Regions from separate parts of the Shewanella seohaensis genome, predicted to be linked through region 1. Evidence: predicted binding sites of a transcription regulator. Region 1 holds the regulator's gene; each other region holds the start of a gene.
What was found. The regulator MetJ, encoded in region 1, represses methionine synthesis genes. The targets are predictions, from matches to a motif close to TAGACGTCTAGACGTCTA.
Positions count from the first base shown of each region.

Region 2: the regulator MetJ is predicted to act here: its motif matches at 3,691-3,708, upstream of metH (methionine synthase).
Region 3: the regulator MetJ is predicted to act here: its motif matches at 1,287-1,304, upstream of metK (methionine adenosyltransferase).

Region 1 is NZ_JAKILE010000003.1:208,891-219,093, reverse strand. It holds gene L2713_RS04800 (pentapeptide repeat-containing protein) at 388-1,014, shown strand; gene phsA (thiosulfate reductase PhsA) at 1,512-3,794, shown strand; gene L2713_RS04790 (4Fe-4S dicluster domain-containing protein) at 3,807-4,373, shown strand; gene nrfD (NrfD/PsrC family molybdoenzyme membrane anchor subunit) at 4,376-5,320, shown strand; gene L2713_RS04780 (sulfite exporter TauE/SafE family protein) at 5,445-6,188, opposite strand; gene metJ (met regulon transcriptional regulator MetJ) at 6,290-6,604, opposite strand; gene metB (cystathionine gamma-synthase) at 6,827-7,990, shown strand; gene L2713_RS04765 (bifunctional aspartate kinase/homoserine dehydrogenase II) at 8,002-10,203, shown strand, end outside.
Region 2 is NZ_JAKILE010000005.1:109,748-119,950, reverse strand. It holds gene metH (methionine synthase) at 1-3,589, opposite strand, end outside; gene L2713_RS07695 (histidine phosphatase family protein) at 3,800-4,522, shown strand; cobalamin riboswitch at 4,703-4,861, shown strand; gene L2713_RS07690 (ABC transporter ATP-binding protein) at 4,995-5,960, shown strand; gene L2713_RS07685 (FecCD family ABC transporter permease) at 5,957-7,105, shown strand; gene cobT (nicotinate-nucleotide--dimethylbenzimidazole phosphoribosyltransferase) at 7,394-8,446, shown strand; gene L2713_RS07675 (adenosylcobinamide-GDP ribazoletransferase) at 8,543-9,331, shown strand; gene cobU (bifunctional adenosylcobinamide kinase/adenosylcobinamide-phosphate guanylyltransferase) at 9,328-9,930, shown strand; gene L2713_RS07665 (cobyric acid synthase) at 10,018-10,203, shown strand, end outside.
Region 3 is NZ_JAKILE010000005.1:204,478-214,680, reverse strand. It holds gene metK (methionine adenosyltransferase) at 93-1,244, opposite strand; gene tkt (transketolase) at 1,724-3,718, shown strand; gene epd (erythrose-4-phosphate dehydrogenase) at 3,847-4,863, shown strand; gene L2713_RS08030 (phosphoglycerate kinase) at 4,996-6,171, shown strand; gene fba (class II fructose-bisphosphate aldolase) at 6,371-7,438, shown strand; gene L2713_RS08020 (DUF481 domain-containing protein) at 7,577-8,314, shown strand; gene nhaD (sodium:proton antiporter NhaD) at 8,555-10,024, shown strand; gene L2713_RS08010 (winged helix-turn-helix domain-containing protein) at 10,191-10,203, shown strand, end outside.

The sequences.
Region 1 (10,203 bases):
GTTAGACAGCCGCGAAAAGTGGCGCCATTTTACCTTTATTCGCAAAATTTTCCACGGCTATTTATGCACATCTGTGCGGCGTGTCGGGGTAAATTGGGTAGGGGAGCAATGCGGCGGCTGAAAATACTTTCCATGAAATCCGAGCAGAGGAATCGCGAAGCTTGAGTTTATAGTGTGACTCGCTAAGCCTTAGAATGGTATTAATCCCAATATAGGCATGCAGTTAGCTCTGTAAATCGGGTTAGCATAGGCGGTCTGAATAAAGGTCGTGGCTAAGCACGATATACAGCGTGGCCTTTGCGTTAACGCCCATTTTTTGTGAATTGAAAAACACAGTTTGCCCATCAGCCCTTAGCATAAGGCAGAGGGCACACATAGAGGTAGTCAATGACAGATGTAAAAACGCCGATGATGGCGCGCGCCGCTGCTGAGGGGCGATATTTTTTCTCGCAGCAATTTATCGCCTTGGCCGAAAGCCAAACCCAGTGGCAGGAGTTGGAGTTTGAAGAGTGCGAGTTCCACGATTGCCAGTTTAGCGATAGCACATTCCATAACTGTAAGTTTATCGATTGCCGTTTTGTGGGCTGTAACTTGAGCCTGCTCAAGGTGCCCTTAAGCCAATTTAACGGTGTGAGTTTTGAAGAATGTAAGTTGGTCGGCATAGATTGGACCCGCGCCGCTTGGCCGAGATTATCCTTTGCGGCGCCTTTTAGCTTTAGAACCTGTATTTTAAACGATTGCTCTTTTATGGGGCTTCAGCTCGATGAAATGGTGCTCGAGGGCTGTAAGGCACAGGATGTGGATTTCCGTGAGGGCAAGTTTAATCGCGCCAACTTTAGTTACAGCGATTTTCGCCACAGCTTATTCGGCCGCACCGAGTTGATGGAGGCGGATTTCTCCGAGGCGACCGATTACGATATCGATATTTTTAACAATAAAATTAAGGGCGCTAAGTTTAGTCGCGACGAAGCGATTCGCCTATTAAATGGCTTAGAGATCACCTTGGTTGACTAACTCCCTTAGGCATTAGCCTTGCTTATGCCTGACTCCCTTTCAACGATTCCCCTGTGACGACTGGGCGAAACGCTTATCTCATACTCTGCGCACGCGGCCATCCTAAATATGGGAGCGGCTTTTGAGGGTTTTTGAGAACTTTTTAACTTATCAAAGCCGCGAGTCTGTGCGCTGGCTTAGTACTGGCTAAGTACAGGTTTAGGCAAAACAGGCTTATTGATCTTATTCACGATTTTTTAGAACAATTTTAACTTTTAGTTGCCGCAGATCACACTCAACTTTGCCATGTGGTTTACCACAATATCCGCCTCTCCCTTTCGGGATAACAATCACCCTGAAACAGCAAAATGCCGACGCGACGTAACACTAGGTCTGTTGGCACTAATAACTAAAAACCTGTGAGCGAATTTAGTCTTTAAACCGCAGTGGTAAGCCAAAGCCTAAGTTTGCGTGTGCCAAGTGGCGCATTAGGGTGGATGAGTGTGATGGAGGTAACCATGATTGAGCTTAATAGGCGAACCTTTTTAAAGGGCGCAGGGGCCAGCGGTGCAACATGTGCATTGGCTAGCCTGTTGCCGGGCAGCTTAGCGGCATTAGAGAGCAAGCAGCTAAAGGGAATGGGCAAAGACATTGCCAGTATCTGTGAGATGTGTTCGACTCGCTGCCCGATTTCGGCGCGGGTGATTGAGGGCAAAAACGTCTTTATCAGTGGCAATAAGGCGGCTAAATCCTTTGGTGGTAAAGTCTGTGCCCGGGGCGGCGCTGGCCATAGTTTGCTTTACGATCCACAGCGTATCGTGAAGCCGCTCAAACGGGTGGGTGAGCGCGGCGAGGGTAAGTGGGCCGAGATCTCTTGGGATGAAGCCTATCAACTGATTGCCGATAATCTTAATAAAATCAAACAAGCTTATGGCCCTGAAGCCGTGGCGTTTTCCTCTAAGTCCGGTTCGCAAGAAAAACACTTATTCCATCTCGCCACCGCCTTTGGTAGCCCGAATACCTTTACCCATGCCTCAACTTGCCCCGGTGGTTACGAAATTGCCGCTAAGGCCATGTTTGGTACTAAGGTGAAGCGCGATTTAAGCAACTCCAAATACATCATTAACTTCGGCCATAACCTGTACGAAGGCATCAACATGTCCGAAACCCGCGGCATGATGGCGGCGCAAATGGATAAAGGCGCCAAGCTGGTGGTGTTCGAGCCAAGATTCTCCATCGTCGCCGACAAAGCCGATGAATGGTATGCGATCCGTCCCGGTACCGATGTGGCGGTGGCTTTAGCCTTATGCCATGTATTGATAGAAGATAATCTCTACGACAAGGCCTTTATCGAGCGTTATGTGGAAGGGTTTGATGCCTTCGCCGCCGAAGTGAAAGCCTACACCCCTGAGTGGGCCGAAACCATTTCCGATGTGCCCGCCAAAGATATTCGCCGTATCGCCCACGAATATGCGGCCAAGGCACCCCATGCTGTGGTGGATTTTGGTCACAGAGCCACCTTTACCACCGAAGAGTTTGAAATGCGCCGGGCCTTGTACGCTGCCAATATTTTGATTGGTAATATCGAGCGCAAGGGCGGTATCTACCTAGGTCAAAAGCCTGGCGACTATAACAAGCTGGCGGGAGAAAGCGTGGCGCCCGTATTAGGTAAGCCCGGCGTAAAAGATATGCCAAAGCCTGCGGCGAAACGTATCGACCAAGTGGAAGAGCAGTACGCCATGATGTGGTCATCGGGCGGGATTTATCAAACGATTCTCGATGCGACCTTAAGCGCGGTGCCTTATCAGTTACATGGCTGGGTGATGTCCCGTACCAACCCAATGCAAACCATGACCGACAGGGCGCGTGTGGTTGAAGCCTTGAAAAAGCTCGACTTTGTTGCGGTTTGCGATGTGTATATCAGTGAAACCGCCGCCTATGCCGACGTGATTTTACCCGAGTCGACTTACCTTGAGCGCGATGAAGAAATCGCCGATAAGTCGGGTAAAAATCCCGCCTACTATGTGCGCCAACGGGTGGTGGAAACCTTGGGTGACACTAAGCCTTCATGGCAAATCTTTAAGGACATTGGCCATAAGCTCGGGCTAAGTGAATTTTACCCCTGGGATAATATGGAAACCCTGCAACTGCTGCAGGTGAATCGCGATACCGCACTGCTGCGCCGCATCAAGGATGAAGGTTTTGTTAGCTTCGGTAAGCCCATCATGCTGCGCGAACCTAAGATGGTGGCCGAGTTTACTAAGGCTTACGCCAATGCCAAACCCGTGGATGAAGACGGTACCTACGGCAGTTTACTCAGCTTTAAAACCCCAAGCGGCAAGATTGAATTGACCTCCGCCAAGGTCGAAGCCATGGCGCCAGGACGCGGTGTCATTAAATTCCGCGAAGTGCATTTGAAGAAAGCCGACGAGCTGTACTTTATCCAAGGCAAGGTCGCCGTGCATACCAATGGCGCGACTCACAATATCCCTATGCTGGCTAACCTGATGTCGGATAACGCCATTTGGGTGCATCCCGTCACGGCGGGCAAGTTAGGGATCAGCAATGGCGACCCGATTCGGTTAACCAGCAGCGTGGGTAGCGAAGAAGGCCACGCCTTAGTCACCCCGGGCATTCGCCCCGATACCGTGTTTGCCTATATGGGCTTTGGCTCTAAAAACAAAGAGTTGGTTAGAGCGACTGGTAAAGGTATCCACTGCGGAAACTTACTGCCCCATCAAACAGCCCCTGTGTGTGGCATGAATATTCATACGACAGGCGTCACGCTGGCAAAACGCTAATTGGAGGCTCAAATGACGAAAAGATATGTGATGGTGCACGATGAGAACAAGTGCATCGGCTGCCAAGCCTGTAACGTGGCCTGCCGCAGTGAAAACGGTGTCCCCGAGGGCGTGACTCGCTTACAAGTGCGCGTAGAGGGCCCCTTCGGCGAGATGCCACACCTGCACTTTAAGTACCACAGGGTATCGTGCCAGCAGTGTGAAGATGCGCCTTGTGTGAAGGTATGCCCAACGGGCGCGGCCTATGTGGGCGAGGATGGGATTGTCTCCATCCATGGCGATAAGTGTGTGGGTTGTATGTACTGCGTGGCGGCGTGTCCCTACAAGGTACGTTTTATGAACCCAGAAACCAAAGTGGCTGACAAGTGTAACTTCTGTAAGGACACGCGTTTGGCCCGTGGTGAAGAGCCTGCCTGTGTGACTGTGTGTCCGACCGATGCTTTAGTCTTTGGCGATGCCAACGATCCACTGAGTGAGGTGGCTATGCTACTCAACACTAAGATCACTTACCAAGATAAGACCCATTTAGGCACTCAGCCTAGGGTATATCGCGTTCCTACCAAAAGAGGGGGGATTTGATTATGAACAATACTTGGGGCGATATGGCGCAATATGATCCCGTCACTTGGCATTGGATCATCGCCGTGTATCTGTTTATGGCGGGTTTATCCGCCGGAAGTTTGCTGATTGGCATTGGCCTGCGTTGGTTTAATAAGGAGCAAGCGCAGGGGGAGACGAGTATTCTCAAGGCCGCGGCGATTATTGGTCCAGTGGCCATTTGTCTAGGCTTGGCATGTTTAGTGTTTGATTTAACGAAGCCTTTCCACTTCTGGCTGATTTTAATCAACTATAACTTCCAGTCCGTAATGGCGATTGGGGTGTTAGCACTACTGGCTTACTCCCCCTTGGCATTTGCCTACGCGATTCTTGTGTTGCGTGATGAACTGCCAAAGTGGGGCTTAGGTTTCCTCGTGCCTATCGCTAAGCTGCTGATGCCCTTTAGAAAGTTGATTGAAGTACTGCTGTTTATCCTCGCCATTGGCGTGGGGGCTTACACTGGCTTCTTAATTTCGGCTATGAATGCCTATCCGATGTTGAACACTGCGGTATTGCCAGCGCTGTTTTTAGTCTCTGGTTTATCGGCGGGCGCGGCGGCTAATGCGGTGCTGGCGCTGGTGATGTTCAAGACCGATAGCCACGACAAGACCTTAGCCAAAATGCATGGCTTAGAGCTGCCAGTGATGGCAATCGAAATCATGTTCCTGTTTATGTTGTTCTGCGCCTTGTACTTTAAGGGCGGAGCGGCGGCTGCGGCGCTGGCATCACTCACCTCTGGCGTGTGGGCGAGCGTATTTTGGATTGGCGTGGTCGGGATTGGTTTTGGTATTCCGCTGTTGTTTATGCTGCTTCCCACCGCGACTCGCCACACTAAGGGCGCGATGATCATGGTGGCCTGCGCCAGCTTAACCGGCGTGTTAGCACTGAGACACTTTATTGTGTATGCGGGACAAAGCTATCTAAGTTAGAGTGCTGGTTAACGGCAATATCGATGGGATACATCACTTATCCCTGCAAGCAAAAAGCACCGATTAACGGTGCTTTTTTATGGCTGCGATTAGCAGGATTTTATTGCGGTAATTATTGCGGTAATTATTGCGGCAATAGCTCAATCACAGATTTCACCGTAAGCACTAAGGCACTGATAGCGCAGAGGGCTAAGGTTGCCATCTTGGTCTTATGTTTATCCACATTCCCCACCAGTTTGCCCGCCACTAAATAGCCTAAAAACACTGAGGGCAGCAGCATGAGTGATAACCACAAATGCTTGATTTCGAGTAGGCCCGTCACCCCAAGAATGACCAGGGCTATGGTCGAGCTGAAGATAAAGAAGGCCGACAGTGCGGCGCGAAATTTGGAGGCATCCTTACCCGCCAACAAAATCGCCATCGGTGGGCCACCAATGGCGGCAATATTACCAAAGATCCCCGAGACTACGCCCGCGCCAAACAGGGTTGCCTTATTCACGGGAAGAGTCAATTTATACAGGCTCAGCACCACGGCGACTGCCACAATGCCAGCAATCGCCAGACCAAGAATCGGCTGCGGCGCAAACAGCAGCAGGCTGGCACCGATAAAACCTCCGGGCACTCGACCGATAAGCGCGTATTGCAAGCCATTGAATTCTAAATGGCCGCGTTCACGCAGTAGGGTGAGTAGGGCGATGGAAAAACCCATCACAATCACAGGTGCGGGCACTAATTCGGGGTCGACAATATACAGCAACGGGCTCGCCACCACGGCAAGACCAAAGCCAATCAGACTCTGGGTGAGGGCACCTAAAAACACAATCACAGACGCAATGGCGAGCGTTTGTGGATCTATCAAGGAGAACATAGGATTCCATCAAAACAAAATAGGGATCGTTACTCTAACCCATCAGGCAAGATGAGCATTAACGATCCCTAATGATAAGTAGGATATTGGACGCTTAAGCGTTACTCCATATCTTCCCACTCGATCCCCATTTCGTCCATCAACCGTTTCGCTTCGGCGGGAATGCTGTCTGGGCTATCTTTCGACAGATCGGCATCATCAGGCAGAGGCTGGCCGGTGTAGGCATGCAAAAATGCTTCACACAAGAGTTCGCTATTGGTGGCGTGGCGCAGGTTGTTCACCTGACGACGGGTACGTTCATCCGTGAGGACTTTTAGCACTTTGAGCGGAATAGACACAGTAATTTTCTTTACTTGTTCATTCTTCTTGCCATGTTCAGCATAGGGGCTGATGTATTCCCCATTCCATTCAGTCATTGACTCACCTGTTATAACGCTAAATTCGGGGCAGATTTTAAACCCTTACAGATAACAGTCAAATTATTGCTACTATTTCTTAGTGATTGCAAACAGATTTCTTTATGTTTAGACGTCTAAACGTCTTAACGCCTATTGACGATGCCACTGGGCTTAGGTACATTTAGACGTCCAGACATCTCTTTGCGAACTTAGGAGTTCCCGATGACCGCAGGCAAATTAGTGACCGAACGTCAATTAGCCACATTAGCAGTGCGTCAGGGTATCGAAAGCGATACTCAGTATGGCGCGGTGGTGCCGCCAATTTACCTGTCGACTAATTACGCCTTCGATGGTCATAAAAATCCTCGCGAATTTGATTACAGCCGTTCCGGCAATCCCACCCGCAGCATCTTAGGTGATGCCTTAGCTAAGCTGGAAAAGGGCGCAACCGGTGTGGTGACTTGCACTGGCATGGCAGCCATTACTCTAGTCACTACCTTGCTCGGCCCCGATGACTTGCTGGTGGTGCCCCACGATTGTTACGGCGGTTCTTACCGTTTATTCACTAACTTGGCTAAAAAGGGCCAATTTAAACTGCTGGTGGTCGATCAAACCGATGCCCAAGCGCTCGAGCAAGCGATTGCCCAGCAACCTAAGATGGTGTGGATTGAAACCCCATCAAACCCTCTGCTGCGAGTCGTCGATATCGAAGCTATCGCCAAGGCAAGCCACGCTGTAGGTGCTTTAGTGGTGGTGGACAATACTTTCCTCTCGCCCATTTTGCAGCAACCGCTGTTACTCGGTGCCGATATCGTTATCCACTCCACCACTAAGTACATCAATGGTCACAGCGATGTGGTGGGCGGCGCGGTGATCGCCAAAGATCCTCAACTCGGTGAGACCTTACATTGGTGGTCAAACACCTTAGGCTTAACTGGGTCTGCCTTCGACAGTTATCAAACCCTGCGCGGTCTGCGTACCTTGGCCGTGCGCATTCGCGAGCATCAAAGCAATGCCCAGCGTATTCTGGACGTGCTGACGAGCAGCGCTGTAGTGAGCAAAGTGTATTACCCAGGCCTTGCGGATCACCCCGGTCATGCCATTGCCGCCAAGCAGCAAAAAGGCTTTGGCGCTATGCTGAGTTTTGAGCTTAAGGGCGGCGAGGCCGAAGTGGTCGCCTTTTTAGATGCCTTAAGTTTATTTAGCGTGGCCGAGAGCTTAGGTGGCGTTGAGAGTCTCGTGGCCGTGCCCGCGACTATGACCCACAGGGCGATGGAGCCCCAAGCGCGTTATGAAGCTGGCATTAAAGACACCCTATTACGTTTGTCGGTTGGTATTGAAGATGCCGAAGACTTAGTTGCAGATATTCAAGCAGGATTGGCCGCCGTTGCGGCTTGTCAGTAGAGGAATTCGAGATGGCACGTTGTCACTTACATAAATTTGGTGGTTCCAGCTTAGCCGATGCCGATTGTTATCGCCGAGTCGCCCATATTCTGTTAACCCATGGTCATAGTGATGATCTGGTGGTGGTGTCTGCCGCGGGTAAAACCACTAACTTTTTATATAAATTATTGTCCCTGCGCGATAGCAACCAATTATGGCAAGAAGAGTTACAGGTTCTTATCAGCTATCAACAAGGTTTGATTGAGCAGCTGTTATCTAATGAGCAAGCGCGGGATCTACGTGAGCGTTTAACCACGGATAAAGCTCAGTTAATCAGTCTATTATCTTTAGATTCCCGCAACGATTACCAAATTAGCCATGTGGTGAGCTTTGGTGAGCGTTGGTCGGCGCGCTTAATGGCGGCGCTGCTGCGCGAATCGGGTGTGGCCGCAAGTCATGTGGATGCCTGTTCGATTCTTGTGGCCGACGAGGCCGCCGTACCGCAAATTCGTGTGCAAGAATCCCGCGCCAAAGTGCAAGCCTTACTGGCCGCGCATCCTAACGAGCGTTTAGTGATCACAGGTTTTATCTGTGCCAACGAGCGTGGCGATACCTTGCTATTGGGTCGCAATGGCTCTGACTTTAGCGCCAGCTTAATTGCTAGCCTTGCCGACATTGAGCGCGTAACCATTTGGACTGACGTTGAAGGGGTATTTAACGCCGATCCGAATAAGATCAACGATGCGAAATTACTCAAGAGCATGTCCCTCGCTGAAGCCGACCGCTTGGCGCGTCTAGGTTCGCCAGTATTACATTCACGCACTTTGCAGCCGCTGTTTAACACCGAGGTGAGCCTAGCCGTACGTTCAAGCTACGCCTCCCATACCGACTTTACCCTGATTGCGCCCCACAGTTCCTCGGCGAGTGCGCCTGTGGTGACTAACCTGAATGCCGTGGTGTTATTTGGCTTTAAGATCGCGGGCGATGTGGCCAGTCTGCTTGAGCAATTAGTCGAAGCAGGATTAACGCCACTGGCCCATTGGGTATCGGCGCATCAACGACTCGAGCTCGCTTATACCGCTGAAAACCAAAAACAAGTACAAAAGTTATTGGATGCGCAGGCCGAAGCCCTCGGCATTAAAGATCTGCAAATTAATACCGAACTCGGTTTAGTGGCGCTTGTGAGTGCCGATGCCGAGCATTATCGCCGCAGCTTTGCCCGTTTACTGAGCCGTGACGCTAAGCCCTTGTTCAGTGGTGACTTAAGTTTGGTGACCTTAGTGCCACAGTCGCAGGTTAATCTGCTGACGCAAAAAGTGCATCGCCGCTGCGCCGGTCCACGTAAACGCATTGGCGTATTGCTGCTGGGTGTTGGCAATATTGGCGAGGCGTGGGTGAAGCTATTTAAGTCAGTTTCTCCCTCGTTAAATCAAGAGCTTGAAGCGCGTGTCGAGCTTGTCGGTTTGGTGAGTTCCAGCAAAGCCCTGATCAAGTCTACGGCTGTGGATTTGGAAAACTGGCAGCAGGAATTCGATGCCGAGGCAACACCTTGGCAATATGAACATTTATTCGAACAATTAGAACAACTTAACTGCGACGAACTGATTGCATTAGACATCAGCGCCAGCGCCAGTTTGACTCTACAATACCCAGAGTTTTTCGAGCGTGGCATCCATATGGTCAGCGCGAACAAGCTTGCGGGTTCTGGCCCGCTGCCGTTCTATCGCGAGCTGAAGGAACAACTCGGTTATCGCCGTCTATTCTGGCGTTATAACGCCAGCTGCGGTGCGGGCTTACCTATTCAGCACGCCTTAAACGATTTGCGTAACAGTGGAGATACGGTTGAGGCCGTCGGCGGGATTTTCTCTGGTACCCTGTGTTGGTTATTCGAGAAATACGATACCAGCAAACCCTTCTCGGAATTAGTGGTTGAAGCACGTGGCCTAGGGATTACCGAACCCGATCCCCGCGACGATCTCTCTGGGCGCGACATGCAGCGCAAGCTACTGATTTTGGCCCGTGAAATCGGTCTGGAAATCGAGCTTGAGGATATTGAGCTGCGCTCCCTAGTGCCGGCTCATTTAGCGGATATTCCACTGGAGCAATTCCTTGCCCGTATCGCTGAGCTGGATGATGAATTGCAGCAACAATACGGTGCGGCGGCGGAGCAAAACAAAGTGCTGAGATATGTCGCCTCCTTGGACAATAGCGGCGCGGCCCTGAAAGCTGAGGTG
Region 2 (10,203 bases), on a different contig from region 1:
AGCCGGATACTGCGGCGGTGGGGAACATGGCGTAACTTTCGGTAATGTTTAAGTCGATGGTTTCATTCGGCTTTAACAGTTCCCACAACAGGCCTTTTTCGGTGTGATCCGGGCAAGCGGGGTAACCCGGTGCGGGGCGAATGCCTTTGTATTTCTCACGAATTAAGGCTTCGTTATCGAGCTGCTCATCGGCGGCATAACCCCAGAATTCCTTACGCACGCGCTCGTGCATCCGCTCGGCAAAGGCTTCGGCTAAACGGTCGGCTAAACACTTGAGCATAATGGCATTGTAGTCATCGTGGTTGGCCTCAAAGCGGGCGATATGCTCATCGATACCATGGCCTGCGGTCACGGCAAAGCCACCCATATAGTCGGCAACGCCGCTGTCTTTGGGCGCCACAAAGTCGGCCAGACAGAAGTTATCGTTACCCACACGCTCAAGCTGCATCCGCAGGTGATGGGTGGTCATTTCGACTTCGGTGCGAGTCTCGTCGGTATAGAGCTCAATATCATCGAAGCCGACGGTATTGGCGGGGAATAGCCCAATCACGCCCTTGGCGGTAAGCCATTTTTCATCGATGATTTTTTTAAGCATCGCCTGACCATCGGCGAACAGTTTCTGCGCCTCAACCCCCACTACCTTGTCGGTTAAGATCTCAGGGTAATGGCCGTGCAGCTCCCACGCGCGGAAAAACGGCGTCCAGTCGATACGGTCGACTAAATCAGTTAATGGATAGTCTTCAAATACTTGGCGACCCAGCACATTGGGCTTGAACGGGGTGTAGTTTGCCCAGTCGTGCTGGCAGCGATTTTCGCGGGCGGCTTCCAGCGAGACAATTTCTTTACGCTTGGTTTGCGATAAACGCTTAACGCGCATCTCTTCGTATTCGGCGTAGGTCTCATCGATAGTGGCTTGGCGAGTTTCATTGCTGACTAGCTTACTGACCATAGGCACGGCGCGCGAGGCGTCGGCAATGTAAATCGCGCCATGGGGATAATGGGGCGCAATCTTCACCGCGGTATGGATTTTCGAGCAGGTGGCGCCGCCGATAATCGCTGGAATGGTGAGGCCTTCACGGTGGAAGGTTTTCACATTGTGCACCATCTCATCGAGGCTTGGGGTGATAAGCCCAGACATTCCGATAATGTCGATATTGTGCTCTTTCACGGCCTCGAGAATGCGCTCCACCGACACCATCACGCCTAAATCGAACACCTCAAAGCCGTTACAGGCGAGCACCACGCCGACAATATTCTTGCCGATATCGTGCACATCGCCCTTAACCGTGACCATCAAGATTCTGCCGTTAGATTGGCCTTCGATTTTTTCCTTTTCAATAAACGGATTGAGGTAGGCCACGGCCTTTTTCATCACCCGCGCCGACTTCACCACCTGTGGCAGGAACATTTTACCCGAGCCAAACAGATCGCCGACGATATTCATACCGTCCATCAATGGGCCTTCAATCACATCCAGCGGACGGGAGGCGAGCTGACGAGCCGCTTCAGTATCTTCGTCGATAAATTCGGTGATGCCTTTGACCAGTGCATGGGCGAGACGTTGATTAACTGGCCATGAGCGCCATTCTAAGTCTTCCTTCTTGGCGGCACTTGAGCCATCGCCACGGAATTTTTCAGCAATCTCAAGCAATTGTTCGGTATTGTTTGAGCCTTCAACTGGGCAAGGCAGGTTGAGCACGACGTTCTCGACCTTATCCTTAAGCTCGGGGTCGATATCATCGTAAATCGCTAACTGGCCCGCGTTGACGATACCCATGTCCATGCCGACTTTAATCGCGTGGTACAGGAACACCGCATGAATCGCCTCACGCACTGGGTTGTTACCGCGGAAGGAGAACGATACGTTCGACACACCGCCCGAAATCATCGCGTGGGGCAGGGTGGCCTTAATTTCTTTAATGGCATCAATAAAATCGACGGCATAGTTATCGTGCTCATCGATACCCGTGGCAATGGCGAAGATATTCGGGTCGAAGATAATGTCTTCGGGCGGAAAGCCGACCTTATCGACCAGCACGCGGTAGGCGCGGGTACAGATCTCGACTTTACGCGCCTTAGTGTCGGCCTGACCTTGCTCGTCGAACGCCATAATAATCGCCGCGGCGCCGTAGCGTTTCACTAGGGTTGCCTGCTCGATAAACTTCTCTTCGCCTTCCTTCAAGGAGATAGAGTTGACGATTCCCTTGCCTTGAATACATTTGAGGCCTGCTTCAATCACTTCCCACTTAGAGGAGTCGATCATAATCGGCACACGGCTGATATCCGGCTCAGAGGCGATAAGATTTAAAAACTTATGCATCACCTCCACACCATCGAGCATGCCTTCGTCCATGTTGATGTCGATGATCTGCGCGCCGCTTTCTACCTGTTCACGGGCGACATCGAGCGCCTGTTCGAACTTGCCTTCTTTGATCAGCTTTAAAAACTTAGCTGAGCCGGTGACGTTGGTACGTTCACCCACGTTCACAAATAGGGTTTGGGCATCGATAGTGAGCGGTTCCAAACCGGATAAACGGCAGGCGACGGGGATCTCGGGTAATACCCGTGGCGCAAACGGCTCCACGGCTTCGCGAATGACCTTAATATGCTCGGGCGTGCTACCACAGCAGCCGCCGATAATGTTGAGCATGCCTTCACGGGCCCATTCTTGGATAACGCTCGCCATATCTTCTGGGGTTTCATCGTAACCGCCAAACTCGTTTGGCAGACCCGCGTTAGGGTGCGCCGAGACATAACATTCGGCGATGCGTGACAGTTCTTCGACGTAGGGGCGCAGCTCCTTAGGGCCGAGGGCGCAGTTAAGGCCGATGGATAAGGGCTTGATATGGCGAAGGGAGTTATAAAAGGCTTCGGTGGTTTGTCCGGTCAGGGTTCGGCCCGAGGCATCGGTAATAGTGCCTGAGATCATCACGGGCAAACGTGCTGGCGAATTTGGCCCAAAGAGTTCATCGAACACGGTTTCGATGGCAAATAAGGCGGCCTTAGCGTTTAAGGTATCGAAGATGGTCTCGACCATAATGATATCGGCGCCACCCTCAATTAAGGCGCGGGTCGATTCGCAGTAAGCGGTCACTAACTCATCGAAGTGGATATTGCGATATCCGGGATCGTTAACATCGGGACTGATAGAGCAAGTACGGTTAGTGGGCCCTAACACACCGGCAACATAACGGGGTTTCCCCGTGGCCTTTTCGATTTCATCACAGGCCTCACGGGCGAGGCGCGCACCTTCACGGTTAATTTCGGCGGACAGCGACTGCATGTCGTAGTCGGCCATGGCGATAGTGGTGGCGTTAAAGGTGTTGGTTTCAATAATATCGGCACCGGCTAATAGGTAGTCGGTGTGAATTTGTTTGATGATGTGCGGCTGCGTGAGTACTAAAAGATCGTTATTGCCCTTAACGTCGGTATGCCAATCCTTGAAACGCTCGCCACGGTAATCGGCTTCTTCCAGCTTGTAGCCTTGGATCATAGTGCCCATGGCGCCGTCTAAAATCAGAATGCGCTTTGACAACTGGTTGCGAATGTCTGCCAGTGTTTGGCTGGCTCGATGGAGAGATATCGCCATAAAATGATTACCTTTACTACAGCTAAGTTGAGTCCAAAGTACGCAATCGGGTGACAAATTGCATTTAATTATTGAATGTCGTTCGTTATGTTTTGGACATTTATACGTATAGACGTCCATAATACGCGACATCGGATTGTCAGGGCAAGGCTAAAGTTGGTATAGCATAGGCGAGATAACCCAGATAAAAACGATAAAAGGAAAGATCAGATGAAGCAGCTCAGGTTATTACTGTTACGCCATGGAGAATGCGAGGGCGGGGCGATTTTACGGGGCCGAGTGGATGTGCCACTGAGCGACAAAGGCTGGCGGCAGATGTCGGCGGCGGTGGAGGCGCAGGCGACTGTGTGCCACGGCATTTATAGCTCGACCTCAAGGCGCTGCGCCGAGTTTGCCAAGGCCTTTGCGGCTGAGCTGCATTCGAGTGCGTCCGTGGGTAGGAGTTTAGATGCGCCCGCGCCTTTGCCGCTGAAGGTCAACCTGCTGGAGGAGTTACAGGAAATAGCCTTCGGCGATTGGGATGGTTGCCTGCTTGATGACTTATATCAACGCGATGGCGAGCGGATGGCGGCCTATTGGCAGAATCCCTGGGAGGTGACGCCGCCCAATGGTGAAGCCATGGCAAGTTTCGAAGCCCGTATCGATGGTGCGATAGCACAGATCCTCGATAAAGAGTTTGCCCTGCTGGCGATGGATGATGAACAGGCCCACGGGGAGTTTAATGCCAATGCACCCGCGGCCAATATCTGGGTGGTGACCCACGGCGGGGTTATTCGCCACTTGATGTCAAGGGCGCTTGGGGCGGTGAAAACCTTAGGTTTTTACAGTCAGCTAGCCTTACCCGTGGCGGCGGTGGTAACGATTAATGTCCTCGAGGATGAGCAAGGTAAAAGATACTGGCGGTTGGACTGGCCCTCGGGCCACTGTGAGTAGCTTGAACGCATCTGCCATGGGTATGATGAAAATTTTCTGATTTAAACAGCATTGCCTAATGAGCAAGATATAGGATAATGCTTTTCCCTGACGTTTGAGCCAGATAACGAACCCAGTACGTTAAGTTCAAAGGTCGCAGAAATAGGTGTTAGGAATTTTGTGCGATTGAGTACTATTGCTTAAAGGCAACAGTATTTAAGCGCGCCGGATAACCCAAACATAATAGGGAATCGGGGAGCTGCCCGTCAGTAGCCCGAACTGTACCCGCAACTGTGAGTAGTCGAAGCGTTTTGCTTCTTACCTACGAGTCAGGATACCTGCCTATTTCTGTTTTCGCTGCGTGCAGCCTTAGTTCTCGAGCGGGTAACTCGAGGGAGCAGAAGATGATATTAATGAGTTTCGCCCTGTTGGCCCAAGCGGCGGCAGGCACAAATAACACCAATCAATATCCATGTGGGAGCAATCGTTAGTGATGCCTTCCACATCGAGTCTTGCGCCCTTAGCGCCCGCTGCGACTTCCGCTAATATGGCACTTCAAGTGAGCCAATTGAGCTGGGCGATTGAGGGAAAAACCATTCTCTCGGAGATAAGCTTTGCCCTGCAGAAGGGGGAAATGCTCGGGCTGATTGGCCCCAATGGCGCGGGTAAATCCAGTTTGCTGCGCTGTTTATACCGCTTTATTCGCCCTGCTAAAGGGCATATCAGCCTGTTTTCGCAGGACATTAGCGAGCTGTCGCCCAAGGCGTTTGCCTGTAAAGTGGCGGTGGTGCAGCAGGATACGCCGCAATATTTCGATATGACCACAGAGCAATTGGTTGCCATGGGACTCACGCCCCATAAGGGGATGTTTGATAGCCATTCCAGCGAAGACAGTGACAAGATTGCCAAGGCGCTGGACAAGGTCGGCCTGAGCCATAAAGTGCATCAGCAATACGATCGATTATCGGGCGGTGAGAAACAGCGCGCCCTGATCGCCCGCGCCATAGTGCAGCAGCCGCAGTTATTGATTTTAGATGAGCCGACAAACCACCTCGATATCCGCTATCAAATTCAAATCTTAGAGCTAGTGCGAAGCCTTGGGATCAGTGTGGTTACCTCTATTCACGATCTCAACTTGGCCAGCGCCCTGTGTGATAGCTTACTGCTGCTGGACAAGGGGCAGGTGAGTGCCATGGGCACGCCGACTGAGGTCTTAACCGAAGAACGTATCGCCGAAGTGTTTGGGGTTTGCGCCCAAGTCATGCCCCATCCACAGCATGGTAACCCCTTGATTAATTACTTTTATGGTTATCAAAAGCCTAAGAGCGATACTGCGGACGCGGCGAGTGACTCCCATGCAGTTTCGGCTCAAGCGTTACCTCCTATGGCCTGCACCTGTCATACCTCCGGGGCACCAAGCGCGGCCTTGCACAAGCATAGCGTTGAACCCACGCCATGATAGACACTCTCAAATTGGTGACCATGAATTTTTTTAGCCACATTTTTACGCCGCTCACCCGCCAGCAATGGCTGATTTTAGGCTTGGCGGGCTTTGCCCTGCTCACCCCCATCGCTGCCGCGAGTTTTGGCGCGGCAAACATTAGCTTTTTAGATGTGCTGCATGTGTTTATCAATAAATTCAATCACCTTTTTGCCAGTGATGTCGAAGTCAGCACGGCCAGCATGACCGAACGGATTGTGATGGAGCTGCGACTGCCACGGATTTTACTCGCCTTTGTGGCGGGGGCTGGGCTGTCCTTGGCGGGGAGCGTGCTGCAAACCGTGACCCGTAACCCCCTTGCCGATCCTTATCTGTTCGGCATTAGCTCTGGCGCTTCGTTTGGTGCCGTGGTCATGCTGACGCTATTCACAGGTTCTGGCCTGTTTGGCAATGCGGGCGCAATAGCCAGTTCGGGGATTTTTAGCGGTTCGGGCAGCTTTGCGGGGCTGCTCTGGTTGAGCTTGCCCTTCGGCGCCTTTATTGGTGCCAGTCTGTCGGTGTTAATCGTGCTGGCGTTAGCTGGGTTAGGCCTTAAGAGCCAGGTAGAGCGGATGTTGCTCTCTGGCGTGGCAACCTCCTTTATGTTTGGCGCGTTAACCAGTTTACTGCTGTACTTTGCCAGCCCGCAGGCTACCGCATCGGTATTGTTTTGGAGTCTAGGCAGTTTTGCTAAGGCCAGTTGGTCGCTGTTGGTGCTGCCGTCCTTAGTGGTGCTGGTGAGCTTTTTGATTATTCTCGGTTGGAAGCGCCAAATCATGGCGTTGCAGGCGGGGGATGAAACGGCCCACACCTTAGGGGTGAATGTGCCTAAGCTGCGTCTCAATATGCTGCTGCTCTGCTCGCTTATCACCGCCATTTTAGTGGCGACCTGTGGCGGCATTGGTTTTGTCGGCTTGATGATCCCGCACACAGTACGTTTGTTATTCCCCGGTCGTCAGCCCATCTTATTGACGGCGCTAGTGGGCGGCCTGTTTATGGTGTGGATTGATGTGCTCGCCCGATGTTTGCTTGGCAATCAGGAATTACCCGTAGGGATTATCACCGCCGCGATTGGTAGCTTCTTCTTTTTGCTGATTTTACGTCGGCGCAAGCTATCGAACTAGTTGTTTGCATGCTGATGTTGATAAGCAATTGTTCGATAAGTGATTGTTGAAAGAGAAATTGCCCAACTCGGATGAGCCAAATTCGTACTTAGTGCGTATAGCAAATCGCTGCCGAATGCGTCGTAGTGGTTGTTCTAGAATGTAGTGGCGAACGCATCCTTGCGAACAAATCGTTGCGAACAAATTGTTGCGAACGAATCGTTGTAAATGAATAGTCGCGAGCGTATTAGCCAATAAGTTATGAGTAGCGGCTCCACTTAGGGAGCCTAAATTGCCACTGGAGCGTGAATGTCTCAATCTGCCCTGTTATTTCAAATCGAGCCTGCGAGTCGAGCGCAGGATCAGTTTATTCAACAAAAGATCGATCTGAAGACTAAGCCGCCGGGCGCTTTGGGGTTGTTAGAACCTTTGGCGCTGCAAATTGCCCGCATTCAAGGGCCGCAGCAATTACAGATAGTTAACCCAACCATGTTAGTGTTTGCTGGGGATCATGGGATTGCCGCCGAAGGCGTGTCGATAGCCCCGAGCGAAGTCACGCGGCAAATGGTGCAAAATTTTGCCCATGGCGGCGCAGCTATCAATGTGTTTTGTCGCCAATTAGGCTTCAATCTCGAAGTGATTGATTGCGGTATTTTAACCCCGGTTGAGGGGGGCGAAGGCATTATCGACCAACGCCTTGGTGCGGGCACTGGCGCAATTCATTTAGAGCCAGCGATGAGTTTAGCCTGTGTGGACAAGGGCTTTGCCATGGCGCAGGCGTTGATCGAGCGCCACCATCAAACGGGTTGTAACTTGGTCGCCTTTGGCGAGATGGGGATAGGTAACACCTCTTCCGCTGCGGCGATTATGGCGGCCATCATGCAACTCGATGTGGCCGACTGTGTTGGCCGAGGCACGGGGATCAGTAGCGAAACCTTAGAGCGTAAACAGATGCTTATCGAACTCGCACTGCTGTTACATCAAAGTGCGATGACAGGGCCTAAGCAAGTGCTGGCCTGTTTGGGCGGCTTTGAAATTGTGCAGATGACGGGGGCCATGCTCGCCGCCGCCGAGCGTAAGATGCTGGTCGTGGTGGATGGTTTTATTGCAACCGCAGCGGCTTTGGTTGCCGTGAGTATCAATGCCCATGTGCGGGATTATTTGATTTTTGCCCACCGCTCCGAGGAGCAAGGTCATCAGCGGATGTTGGAACATTTAAAGGCTAAACCTTTGTTATCTTTAGGGCTGAGATTAGGCGAAGGCACGGGCGCTGCCTTGGCATTGCCGTTAATTCAAGCCGCAGTAAATTTTTACAATCAAATGGCGAGTTTTAGTGATGCTGGGATTGAGGCTGTTGTATGATGTGCCCTGCTAAGTGTCTTATTTAAAATAATAACTTTTAGCTAACCGTTTTAATCTTAAACCTTGCAGCAAGTGTTAATTCACTAAGGATGCTTTATGTCAGAACGCGAAAGCTGGCACAAAGAGATAGATTTGTTTTTAGTGGCTATGGGCTATTTTACCCGCATTCCTATGCCCAAATGGGTTGAGGTCGATGCCGACAAGCTCAATAAAGCCAGCCGTTACTTTGGGTTAGTGGGCCTGCTGGTGGGGCTACTCAGTGCCATCGTGTTTTGGCTTACCCAAAACTGGTTGCCCGCCGGCGTGTCCGTACTGCTGTCGATGGTCACAGGTGTGCTGCTCACGGGCGGTTTTCACGAGGACGGTTTAGCCGATACCTTCGATGGTTTCGGTGGCGGTTGGACGGCGGAAGACAAGCTGCGGATCATGAAAGACTCTCGCCTAGGGAGCTACGGCGCCTTGGCTTTGATGCTTGTGCTGATGCTCAAGTGGCAATTATTAGTGGAACTCGCGCTTTATGATCCTGTGGTTGCTGGCTCGGCGATGATAGTCGCCCACACAGTGAGCCGCGTCGTTGCCGCCAGCCTTATCTTTACCGAGAAATATGTGCGCGATGATGAATCCAGTAAATCCAAGCCGTTAGCGCAGCATCAAGGTATTAATGAACTGTTTATTTTGATCGCCAGCGGTGTGTTAGTGCTGTTAGTGCTTAAGGGCATTGCCGCGTTGTCGTTGTTACTGGTGATGATAGGCCTACGTCGTTTGATTGTGGTGATCTTTAGACGCCAAATCGGTGGCTACACGGGGGATACCTTAGGCGCAGCGCAGCAGATCTGCGAAATCGTCTGTTACTTCGTGCTGCTCGTTGTGGGTAGCATACTGTGATCCATTTAGTGCTAGGCGGCGCGCGTAGCGGTAAGAGCCGCTACGGCGAAGCCTTAGTGCGCCAGTATACCGCCCTCGGATTCGATGCCTGCTATTTGGCGACTGCACAGGCGCTCGATGCCGAAATGAGCCGTCGCATTCGTTTACATCAGGATGGACGTGCCAAGGATGATATCGACTGGCAACTCGTCGAAGAACCCCTGGCATTAACCGCCAAGCTCAAACAATTAGCCAAACCCGGCCGAGTGATTCTGGTAGATTGTTTAACGCTTTGGCTCACCAATCAATTACTTGCACAGAGCCCCGAGGCCGAGCCCGCTTCAACGGAATCGGACTTTGCCTTGGATTTTGCCCGCTCTCGCCATGAGCCTTTAGAACACTGGCGGCAACAACGCGCCGATTTTATCCAGACCTTAAGCACCCTTGAGGGCGTGGTGATTTTAATCAGCAATGAGGTCGGCTCTGGCATTGTGCCCTTGGGCGAATTGAGTCGTCAGTTTGTCGATGAAGCGGGTTGGTTAAATCAGGCCGTTGCCGAGGTGGCGGATAATGTGACCTTAGTGGTGGCGGGTCTGCCACTGGTGCTTAAATCCAGCTAAGACAAACTGTTATCGACGCATTCTTAGTGAGGGAGCGAACCGTTTCCCCGTTAGTTTATTTTCCTCTGTTGAGTGATGTTCTTGCCCATGAATTCAAATAACGCCTCCAACTCCACTTCGGCCTTGTCGCAAAACCAGTTTCAAGGTGTTGCAAGTCAAAGCGAAGCTCAGCATTCAGGTGCAAAAGTGCTTATGGTGCAGGGGACAACCTCGGATGCGGGCAAAAGTACGCTGGTGGCGGGGATTTGTCGATTACTCGCTAGGCAGGGCGTG
Region 3 (10,203 bases), on a different contig from region 1:
GCTGAGAGTAATGGAGTTAGGCAATACATCCTAAGCATAAAAAAACCGCCCTTAGGCGGTTTTTTTGTGCGAAAGCGTGAGCTTAATGCAGATTATAGACCTGCATCGGCACGCAGTGCGTCAGCTTTATCCGTCGCTTCCCATGGGAACTCGTTACGGCCAAAGTGACCATAAGCGGCGGTAGCTTGATAGATTGGGCGAGCTAGGTTCAACATTTCGGTCAGGCCGTATGGGCGCAGGTCGAAGTGTTGACGGACTAACTTGATTAAGACTTCTTCAGACACTTTACCAGTACCGAAGGTCTCAACGCTGATAGAAGTAGGTTCAGCCACACCGATAGCGTAAGACACTTGGATCTCACAACGGTCAGCCAGACCCGCAGCTACGATGTTTTTCGCTACGTAACGGGCAGCATAGGCCGCACTACGGTCAACTTTTGATGGGTCTTTACCAGAGAAAGCACCACCACCGTGACGCGCCATACCACCGTAGGTATCTACGATGATCTTACGACCGGTTAAACCACAGTCACCCATTGGACCACCGATAACGAAACGGCCAGTTGGGTTGATGAAGTATTTAGTGTCCTTGTTCAGCCATTGTGCTGGCAGAACTGGCTTGATGATGGTTTCCATCACGCCTTCGATCAGATCCGCTTGGGCGATGTCAGGGCTGTGCTGGGTAGACAATACGATCGCATCGATACCAACAATCTTGTTGTCTTCGTAAGCGAAGGTGACTTGGCTTTTCGCATCTGGGCGTAACCATGGCAGAGTGCCATCTTTACGTACTTCAGATTGACGCTTCACTAATGCGTGGGCATAAGTGATAGGCGCTGGCATCAGAATGTCGGTTTCGTTGCTGGCATAACCAAACATTAAACCTTGGTCGCCGGCACCTTGTTCTTTTGGATCGGCACGGTCGACACCTTGGTTGATGTCTGGAGACTGTTTACCAATCGCATTTAATACTGCGCAAGAATCGGCATCGAAGCCCATATCTGAATGGACATAACCAATTTCACGAACCGTTTTACGGGTCAGCTCTTCAATATCAACCCAGGCAGAGGTGGTCACTTCGCCACCTACTAATACCATGCCAGTTTTGACATATGTTTCGCACGCAACACGTGCTTTAGGATCTTGGGCCAGAATCGCATCTAGCACAGCATCAGAAATCTGATCTGCAATCTTATCGGGATGACCTTCTGAGACCGACTCAGAAGTAAACAAGTGCTTTGCCATAGTAGGAAAATCTCGTCGTTAGCAATCAAACGTGTAGAAGCATCTACATCTAGACGGCCATTTTAGTGGAATTTCCCTTGGTTGACACCCCCTAAACTAAATATTTGTGTGTAAAGTGAGGTAAGCCCCAAATCGGGCTGAGTTTGTGGCGCTGGAGTTTCTGCTCTAACTCAATGAATTGATAGTGGTATATGGTTTTTGCCTTGGATGAGTAGGGCAAGTTATCGCTGAGCTAAGCTCAAACCAAGGTTGTAGCCTGATTACTATGGGACTCAATGTGACAAAGGATATAACATATTTGAATTATTGTATTACAAATATATTTAATGTGTTTTAAGATGAATTAGCCTAAACCTTCAAAGGTGTAATCCACCAGACTGGACAGTGGAATGCAATTTTCGTTTGCGTCGCTTCGCTATGTAGGGGAAAATATGCATCCAAATTGCCCGCTAGACCCCACAAATTAAGCAGGAGAGAGCATGTCTTCCCGTAAAGTACTCGCCAACGCAATCCGTGCGTTAAGTATGGATGCAGTTCAAAAAGCAAACTCAGGCCACCCTGGCGCCCCAATGGGCATGGCAGATATTGCTGAAGTGCTGTGGAATGATTTCCTTAAGCACAATCCGAACAATCCGAAATGGGTAGATAGAGATCGTTTTATCCTCTCTAACGGTCACGGATCTATGCTGATCTACTCTTTATTACACCTGACTGGCTACGACCTGCCTATCGATGAACTGAAGCAATTCCGTCAGTTACATTCAAAAACTCCGGGTCACCCAGAATACGGTTACACCCCAGGTGTTGAAACCACCACTGGCCCATTAGGGGCGGGGATCAGCAACGCTGTGGGTATGGCGATTGCAGAAAAAACCTTAGCGGCACAGTTTAACCGTGAAGGTCACGAGATTGTTGACCACTACACATACTGCTTCCTCGGCGATGGTTGCTTGATGGAAGGTATTTCCCACGAAGCTTGTTCTCTGGCTGGCACTTTAGGCCTAGGCAAACTGATCGCATTTTGGGATGACAACGGCATCTCTATCGACGGTCATGTTGAAGGCTGGTTTACCGATGACACGCCAAAACGTTTCGAATCATACGGCTGGCATGTGATTGCTAACGTTGATGGTCACGATAGCGATGCGATTCGCGCGGCTATCGAAGCGGCAAAAGCGGTGACCGACAAGCCAACCATGATCTGCTGCAAAACCATTATCGGTTTTGGTTCACCAAACAAATCTGGTAGCCACGATTGCCACGGCGCACCATTAGGTGATGCGGAAATCGCAGCAGCACGTGAATTCTTAGGCTGGCCACATGCGCCATTCGACATCCCTGCCGACGTATACGCAGGTTGGGATGCTAAAGAAGCCGGTAACGCCCGTGAAGCAGCATGGAACGACAAGTTTGCCGCTTACGCGAAAGCTTACCCAGAACTGGCTGCCGAATACGAGCGCCGTGTTCTGAAAGGTGAATTACCTGCAGATTTCGAAGCCAAAGCACAAGCCTTTATCCAAGAATGCCAAGCGAAAGGCGAAGGCATTGCGAGCCGTAAAGCGTCACAAAACGCGATTGCAGCCTTCGGTGCAGTTCTGCCTGAACTGTTAGGCGGTAGTGCTGACTTAGCGGGTTCTAACCTGACCCTGTGGGCAGGTTCTAAAGGTATTCAAGAAGATCCAGCGGGTAACTACGTGTACTACGGTGTGCGTGAGTTCGGTATGAGCGGCATCATGAACGGTGTGTCACTCCACGGTGGTTTCATCAACTACGGCGCGACTTTCATGATGTTCATGGAATACGCACGTAACGCAGTACGTATGTCTGCGCTGATGGGCATTCAAAACATCTTCGTTTATACCCATGACTCTATCGGTCAAGGTGAAGATGGTCCAACTCACCAACCAGTTGAGCAATTAGCTAACCTGCGTATGACGCCAAACATGGCGGTATGGCGTCCATGTGACGCGGCTGAAACCGCAGTGGCTTGGAAAGCGGCTATCGAACGTCGTCATGCTCCAACATCGCTAGTATTCAGCCGTCAAAACCTGAAGGCTCAAGCACGTACTGCTGAGCAATTAGCGAATGTGGCAAAAGGCGCTTACGTACTGCAAGACTGTGCAGGTACGCCTGAGTACATCCTGATTGCGACCGGTAGTGAAGTCCAATTAGCGGTAGAAGCGGCTGCAGCGCTGACCGAACAAGGCAAACAAGTTCGCGTTGTTTCTATGCCATCAAACACTGAGTTTGATAAGCAAGATGCTGCTTACAAAGAATCTGTACTGCCAAAAGCTGTGACTAAGCGTATCGCTATCGAAGCGGCCCATACTGACTTCTGGTACAAGTATGTTGGTTTCGAAGGCACTGTTGTAGGCATGACCACTTTTGGTGAGTCTGCGCCAGGCAACGTGCTGCTGAAGCACTTCGGTTTCACCGTTGAAAATGTGCTGAATGCTGCAAAATCACTAGGCTAATCGCTTAGGTGATGAGATTACCGACAAAAGGTTAAACTTTTGAAAGGTTAATCTGTATAATGCGGCCTGCAATCGTTTGCAGGCCGTTTTTGTATATGCAGTATTGTTAAGAGGAAATAAAGACCTCAATGATCCGAGTCGCAATCAATGGTTATGGTCGTATTGGCCGCTCAATCCTTCGCGCTTTATATGAGTCCGGAAAACGTCAGCAAATACAAATTGTCGCAATCAATGAGTTGGCTAAGCCCGAAGCCATCATTCATCTGACCCAGTACGACACTACCCACGGTCGGTTTCAGCCCAGAGTCAAATTAGTCGATGATCAGATGCTGATCGGCGATGACGTCATCAAAATTCTCCATGAACCGGATCCTGCTAAGTTGCCTTGGCACGAAATGGACATCGACATCGTCTATGAAGCGACTGGCGCCATCTTAGATCGCAACAGTTGTGAGGCCCATATCCACGCAGGCGCCAAACAGGTCTTAATCAGTCACCCTTCTTCTGCCGATGTTGACGGCACTATCGTTTACGGTGTCAACCAAGACTTACTGCGCGCCGAGCATACCGTGGTCTCCAATGCCTCTTGTACGACCAATTGTATCGTGCCCGTTATCGATGTACTGGATAAACACTTTGGCGTGAAAAGTGGCGCGATTACGACTATCCATTCGGCGATGAACGATCAGCAAGTGATTGATGCCTATCATGATGACTTACGCCGCACCCGAGCTGCGGGCCAGTCAATCATTCCTGTCGACACTAAACTTGCCCGCGGTATCGAGCGGATTTTGCCGCACATGAAAGACAAGTTTGAGGCGATTTCGGTGCGCGTTCCCACGATCAACGTTACCGCTATCGATCTTTCGGTAACATTAGATAAAACAGTGGATATTGCGACTGTCAATCAAGTGTTAGAATTGGCCGCCAATGGACGATTTAACGGTATCTTAGGCTATACTGATGAGCCGCTGGTATCCTGTGATTTTAACCATGATCCGCGCTCAAGTATTGTCGATGGCACCCAAACTCGGGTGAGCGCAGGGCAGTTGGTTAAACTGTTGCTGTGGTGCGATAACGAGTGGGGCTTTGCAAATCGTATGCTAGATACCAGTTTGGCGATGATTGCAGCTAAACAAAGCTGAAGATAAGAATTTATACCAATGGGTTAAGCCTAGTGGCCAATTCGACGGGATGTCGAGTGCCGAGTAGCTATCTAAGCTAACCGATTGATGCAAAACCAGTTTGTTTTTTTGATTATAAAAGGAAGCGTTACCATGGCAATTATCAATATGTCAGATTTAGATCTCCAAGGTAAGCGAGTGCTTATTCGTGAAGATCTCAATGTGCCAGTCAGCAACGGCGTGGTCACCAGTGATGCTCGTCTGCGCGCCTCTCTTCCCACTATCGAATTAGCCCTTGCCAAAGGTGCAGCGGTAATGGTGATGTCTCACTTAGGTCGTCCAACCGAAGGTGAATACAATAGCGAATTCTCCATGCAACCTGTGGTCGATTACTTGGCCAAAGCGCTGTCTTGCACCGTCCGTTTAGCGACCGACTATTTAGACGGCGTTGACGCCGCGGTAGGCGAAGTGGTTGTGTTTGAAAACGTTCGCTTTAACAAAGGCGAGAAGAAAAACGACGAAGCCCTGTCAAAGAAAATGGCGGCCTTATGTGATGTGTATGTGATGGATGCCTTCGGCACCGCTCACCGCGCAGAAGCTTCAACCAATGGCGTTGGCTTACACGCTCCTATCGCCTGTGCAGGCCCGTTATTAGCACAAGAATTAGAAGCGTTAGGCAAAGCCTTAGACAACCCCGCGCGCCCATTAGTGGCCATCGTTGGCGGTTCTAAAGTGTCGACTAAGCTGACCGTATTAGAAAGCTTATCTGGTATTGTGGACCAGTTAGTCGTTGGCGGTGGTATCGCCAACACCTTTATCGCTGCGGCGGGCCACAATGTAGGTAAATCCTTATACGAAGCGGATTTAATTGATGAAGCTAAGCGCTTAGTGGCGAACGCCCAAAGCCGCGGTGGCGACATTCCTGTGCCTACCGATGTGGTTGTTGCGGGTGAGTTTAGCCCTACAGCTGCTGCGACCTTAAAAGCGGTCAATGAAGTAGCCGATAGCGACATGATTTTCGACATCGGTCCCGACAGCGCCGAAGCCTTAGCGAAAATCATCGAGTCTGCTGGCACTATCGTATGGAACGGCCCTGTGGGTGTGTTCGAATTCGACCAATTCGGTGAAGGCACTAAGCGTATCGCACAAGCTATCGCTGATTCTAAAGCCTTCTCTATCGCGGGCGGTGGTGACACCTTAGCGGCGGTCGACAAGTATGATATCGCCGATAAAGTTTCTTACATTTCTACTGGCGGTGGCGCTTTCCTTGAGTTTTTAGAAGGTAAAGAGTTACCGGCTGTAGCTATGCTAAAACAACGCGGTGCCTAACACTGAGTTAGGTATTGCGCCATCGCGGCAGGGTGCTGCGATGGCACTAAAGCTTGATAAAAAAATTATAAAAAACCGCTCATTCTCTTAAGAGCATTAACCTGTTCTTGAGTGATTGAGCATAAAAATCCATCCAAACGATAGCGACCTCGGTGACCTAACGTTGATGTGACAGTCACCCTATTATTGGAGTTAAAAAATGGCGTTAATTTCCCTACGACAACTACTCGATCACGCGGCAGAGCATGGATACGGTGTGCCAGCGTTCAACGTAAACAACCTTGAGCAAATGCGCGCCATCATGCAGGCCGCAGAAGCTACAGACAGCCCTGTTATCGTGCAAGCCTCTGCGGGTGCACGTAAATATGCGCGTCCACAATTCTTAAAATACCTGATGACGGCTGCACTTGAGCAGTATCCAGATATCCCCGTCTGTATTCACCAAGACCATGGTACCGATCCTGATATCTGTCAGCGTTCTATCCAATTAGGCATGTCATCAGTCATGATGGACGGTTCATTAATGGCCGACGGTAAAACCCCAGCTTCTTACGAGTACAACGTTGATGTGACTCGCAGAACTGTTGCATTCGCCCACGCTTGTGGTGTGTCTGTAGAGGGTGAAATCGGTTGTTTAGGTAGCTTAGAAACCGGTACTGCCGGTGAAGAAGATGGTGTAGGCGCAGAAGGCGTATTAAGCCACGACCAACTGCTGACCAGTCCAGAAGAAGCGGCACGCTTCGTTGCCGATACCCATGTTGACGCGCTGGCGATTGCGATTGGTACTAGCCACGGTGCATACAAGTTCAGCCGTAAACCAACGGGTGATGTACTGCGAATCGACCGCATCAAAGAAATCCATGCCCGCATTCCTAACACTCACTTAGTGATGCACGGTTCTTCTTCCGTGCCTCAAGAATGGTTACAGATCATCAACCAATACGGTGGTCAAATTCCTGAAACTTACGGCGTGCCATTAGAAGAAATCGTTGAAGGTATCAAACACGGCGTGCGTAAAGTGAACATCGATACCGATTTGCGCTTAGCATCTACCGGTGCGGTACGTAAATACTTGGCCGAACACCCAAGCGAGTTCGACCCACGTAAGTTCCTGAAAGCCTCTATGGAAGCGATGGCAGACATCTGTACTGTTCGCTACGAAGCCTTCGGTTGTGCGGGTCAAGCTTCTAAGATTAAGCCATTGTCTTTACAAGCAATGTACAAAGCTTATCAGTCAGGCGCATTAGATCCTAAGATCAATCTCTAAGCCTTAAATACTTCTCTAAAAAGCCCGCCAAAGTGCGGGCTTTTTTATGCAAAAAACCGTTGAATTTTCATTTTTTAATCGTAAATGTTAGTATTGCCCAGATTTTCAGGGGATTAAACGGAACGGGAACGGATAAACATGAAGAAAGTACTGACCGCAGCACTATTAATGACGGCACCATTTATGGCGAATGCGGGAGCCGATTTTGTTAAAGGCGACAAGACATTCGCAGGTGAAGCCGAGCTAGGTGCAACCTTAACCACAGGTAACACCGACACCTCATCCTATAAGGGCCGCTTAAGCCTTAAGCACGAATTAGGTGATTGGGAAAACCAATACCTATTAGAAGGTTTGTATAAAGAAGATACGGGTGAAGTCACGGCAAAACGTTATTTAGCGGGCGCTCAAGGCAACTATAAGATGACAGACCGCAGCTATCTGTTTGCCAACGCTAACTACGAAGTCGACCCTTTCACCGGTTATGACTACACAGTATCAGGCGCGGCGGGTTATGGTCACAGACTCTATGACACCAGCAAGACTTTCCTAGATGTAGAGATCGGTCCCGGTTACATCTATCAACGCCTCGATTCAGAGCAAGCCCTGTTAGAAGGCACGGATTCGAATGACAGCGTGGTTGCCCACGGCGTGATCAACTTCGAAACTGAAATCACTGAAACCTCAAAATTCCAGCAACGTTTTGTGGCCGACTACGGCGATAAATTAGATGCGCGTTCAGAAACCTCGCTGACAGCCAATATCATTGGCGCCTTAGCGATGAAGTTTGCGATTATTGTGCGCTACAACAGTGAGCCACTGGACGATAAAAAGAGCACTGATACCGAAACGAATATGACCTTGCTCTATTCGTTCTAATCAATGTGATTGATATCAACATAAAAGCACCGAGAGGTGCTTTTTTATTGGCTGTTTTTGGACTAACTTGAAACAAAGTTAGTTAATTCTTTATTAGTTGTATCTGTAGTTATACAAAAATTAATGTTGTAAGCCCCTTTAGTTACCGAGAAATACGTAGAAAGTTGCGTTTTGTCAAAATTTACAGAGCCCGAGCTATGGTAATTTTCGAACTAATTTCCCTTGCAGAGATCAACTTTGATGAAATTACAGCAGTGGTTTAAAAACAGTGGAGTGGCGCTATCTAGCCTATTCTGCGTTGCAATATTGAGCGGATTCTCACCAGCAGTTTGGGCAATGACCGAAGGAACAGAACGGCTCGATTTAACCGCTGCATCAGTGGGGTATATTGCCGTATGCATCTTCGTTCTCGCCTATATTTTGGTGATGGCCGAAGAGGCGCTGCACCTGCGTAAATCCAAACCCGTATTGGTCGCAGCCGGCATTATTTGGGGCATGATAGGTTTTGTGTATGTGCAAAATGGCATGTCGGAGGTTTCCGAGGCGGCCTTTAAGCACAATCTACTGGAATACGCCGAATTATTACTCTTCCTATTAGTGGCGATGACGTATATCAACGCCATGGAGGAACGTAACTTATTCGATGCGATCCGCGGCTGGTTAGTCGGACGGGGATTTAGCCTGCGAACCGTGTTCTGGCTGACGGGGTTTATGGCGTTCTTTATCTCGCCGGTGGCCGATAACTTAACCACGGCGTTGTTGATGTGTGCCGTGGTGATGAAGGTGGGCGCAGGGCAGCGCAAATTTATTACGCTGGCGTGTATTAACATTGTGGTCGCGGCGAATGCGGGCGGTGCGTTTAGCCCCTTTGGCGATATCACCACCCTGATGGTGTGGCAAAAGGGCTTAGTGCACTTTGCGGACTTCTTCCATCTGTTTATTCCCGCCTTGGTTAACTTTGCTTTACCCGCGGCCATCATGAGCGTGTTTATCCCAAGTTATGTGCCCGAGCCTGAAAAAGAGCAGGTATACACTAAACCTGGCGCGAAACGTATCGTGGCGTTATTCCTGCTGACCATTGCGACGGCGGTGTGCGCGCATTCCTTCTTCGGCATGCCACCAGTCCTTGGGATGATGACGGGTCTAGGCTTCCTGCAGTTCTTCGGTTACTACCTGCGTAAGACCTTCGACAAATCCGTTGCCCGTGAGCGGGCGAAGGCGGAGTTACGCCGCGATGAGCAACGTCTGCAACAGCTTGGCAGCGTGGTGCCCTTCGATGTGTTTAGCCGGATCTCCCGTGCTGAATGGGATACCTTACTGTTCTTCTACGGTGTGGTGTTGTGTGTGGGTGGCCTTGGCTTTATGGGGTATTTGAGCTTAGTGTCTGAGGCGCTGTATTCCCATTGGGATGCGACCTATGCCAACGTCGCTATCGGTCTGTTGTCTTCAGTTGTCGATAATATTCCGGTGATGTTCGCCGTATTGACCATGAACCCTGAGATGGCCCTTGGCCAATGGTTACTGGTGACCTTAACTGCGGGTGTTGGGGGCAGTTTGTTGTCCATCGGCAGTGCGGCCGGGGTCGCCTTGATGGGACAGGCAAGGGGGATTTACACCTTCGGCGCCCATTTACGTTGGACACCTGTGATCGCACTAGGCTATGTCGCTAGCATTTTGGTACATATGTGGCTCAATGCTGCAATGTTCTAAAAACAAATGAAACATAATGTATCTGTATTTGTTTTTAGCATTAAATGTTTTATTGATGTAATTCACAGATTATTCATCTAACCCTGTTAGGTGGCGATAAGATCACTGCGTTGTTTTCGTTCAAATTGTATACTCGGCCCTACATCAAATAGTGAAAGGGGCCGAGATGCAAATAGGCA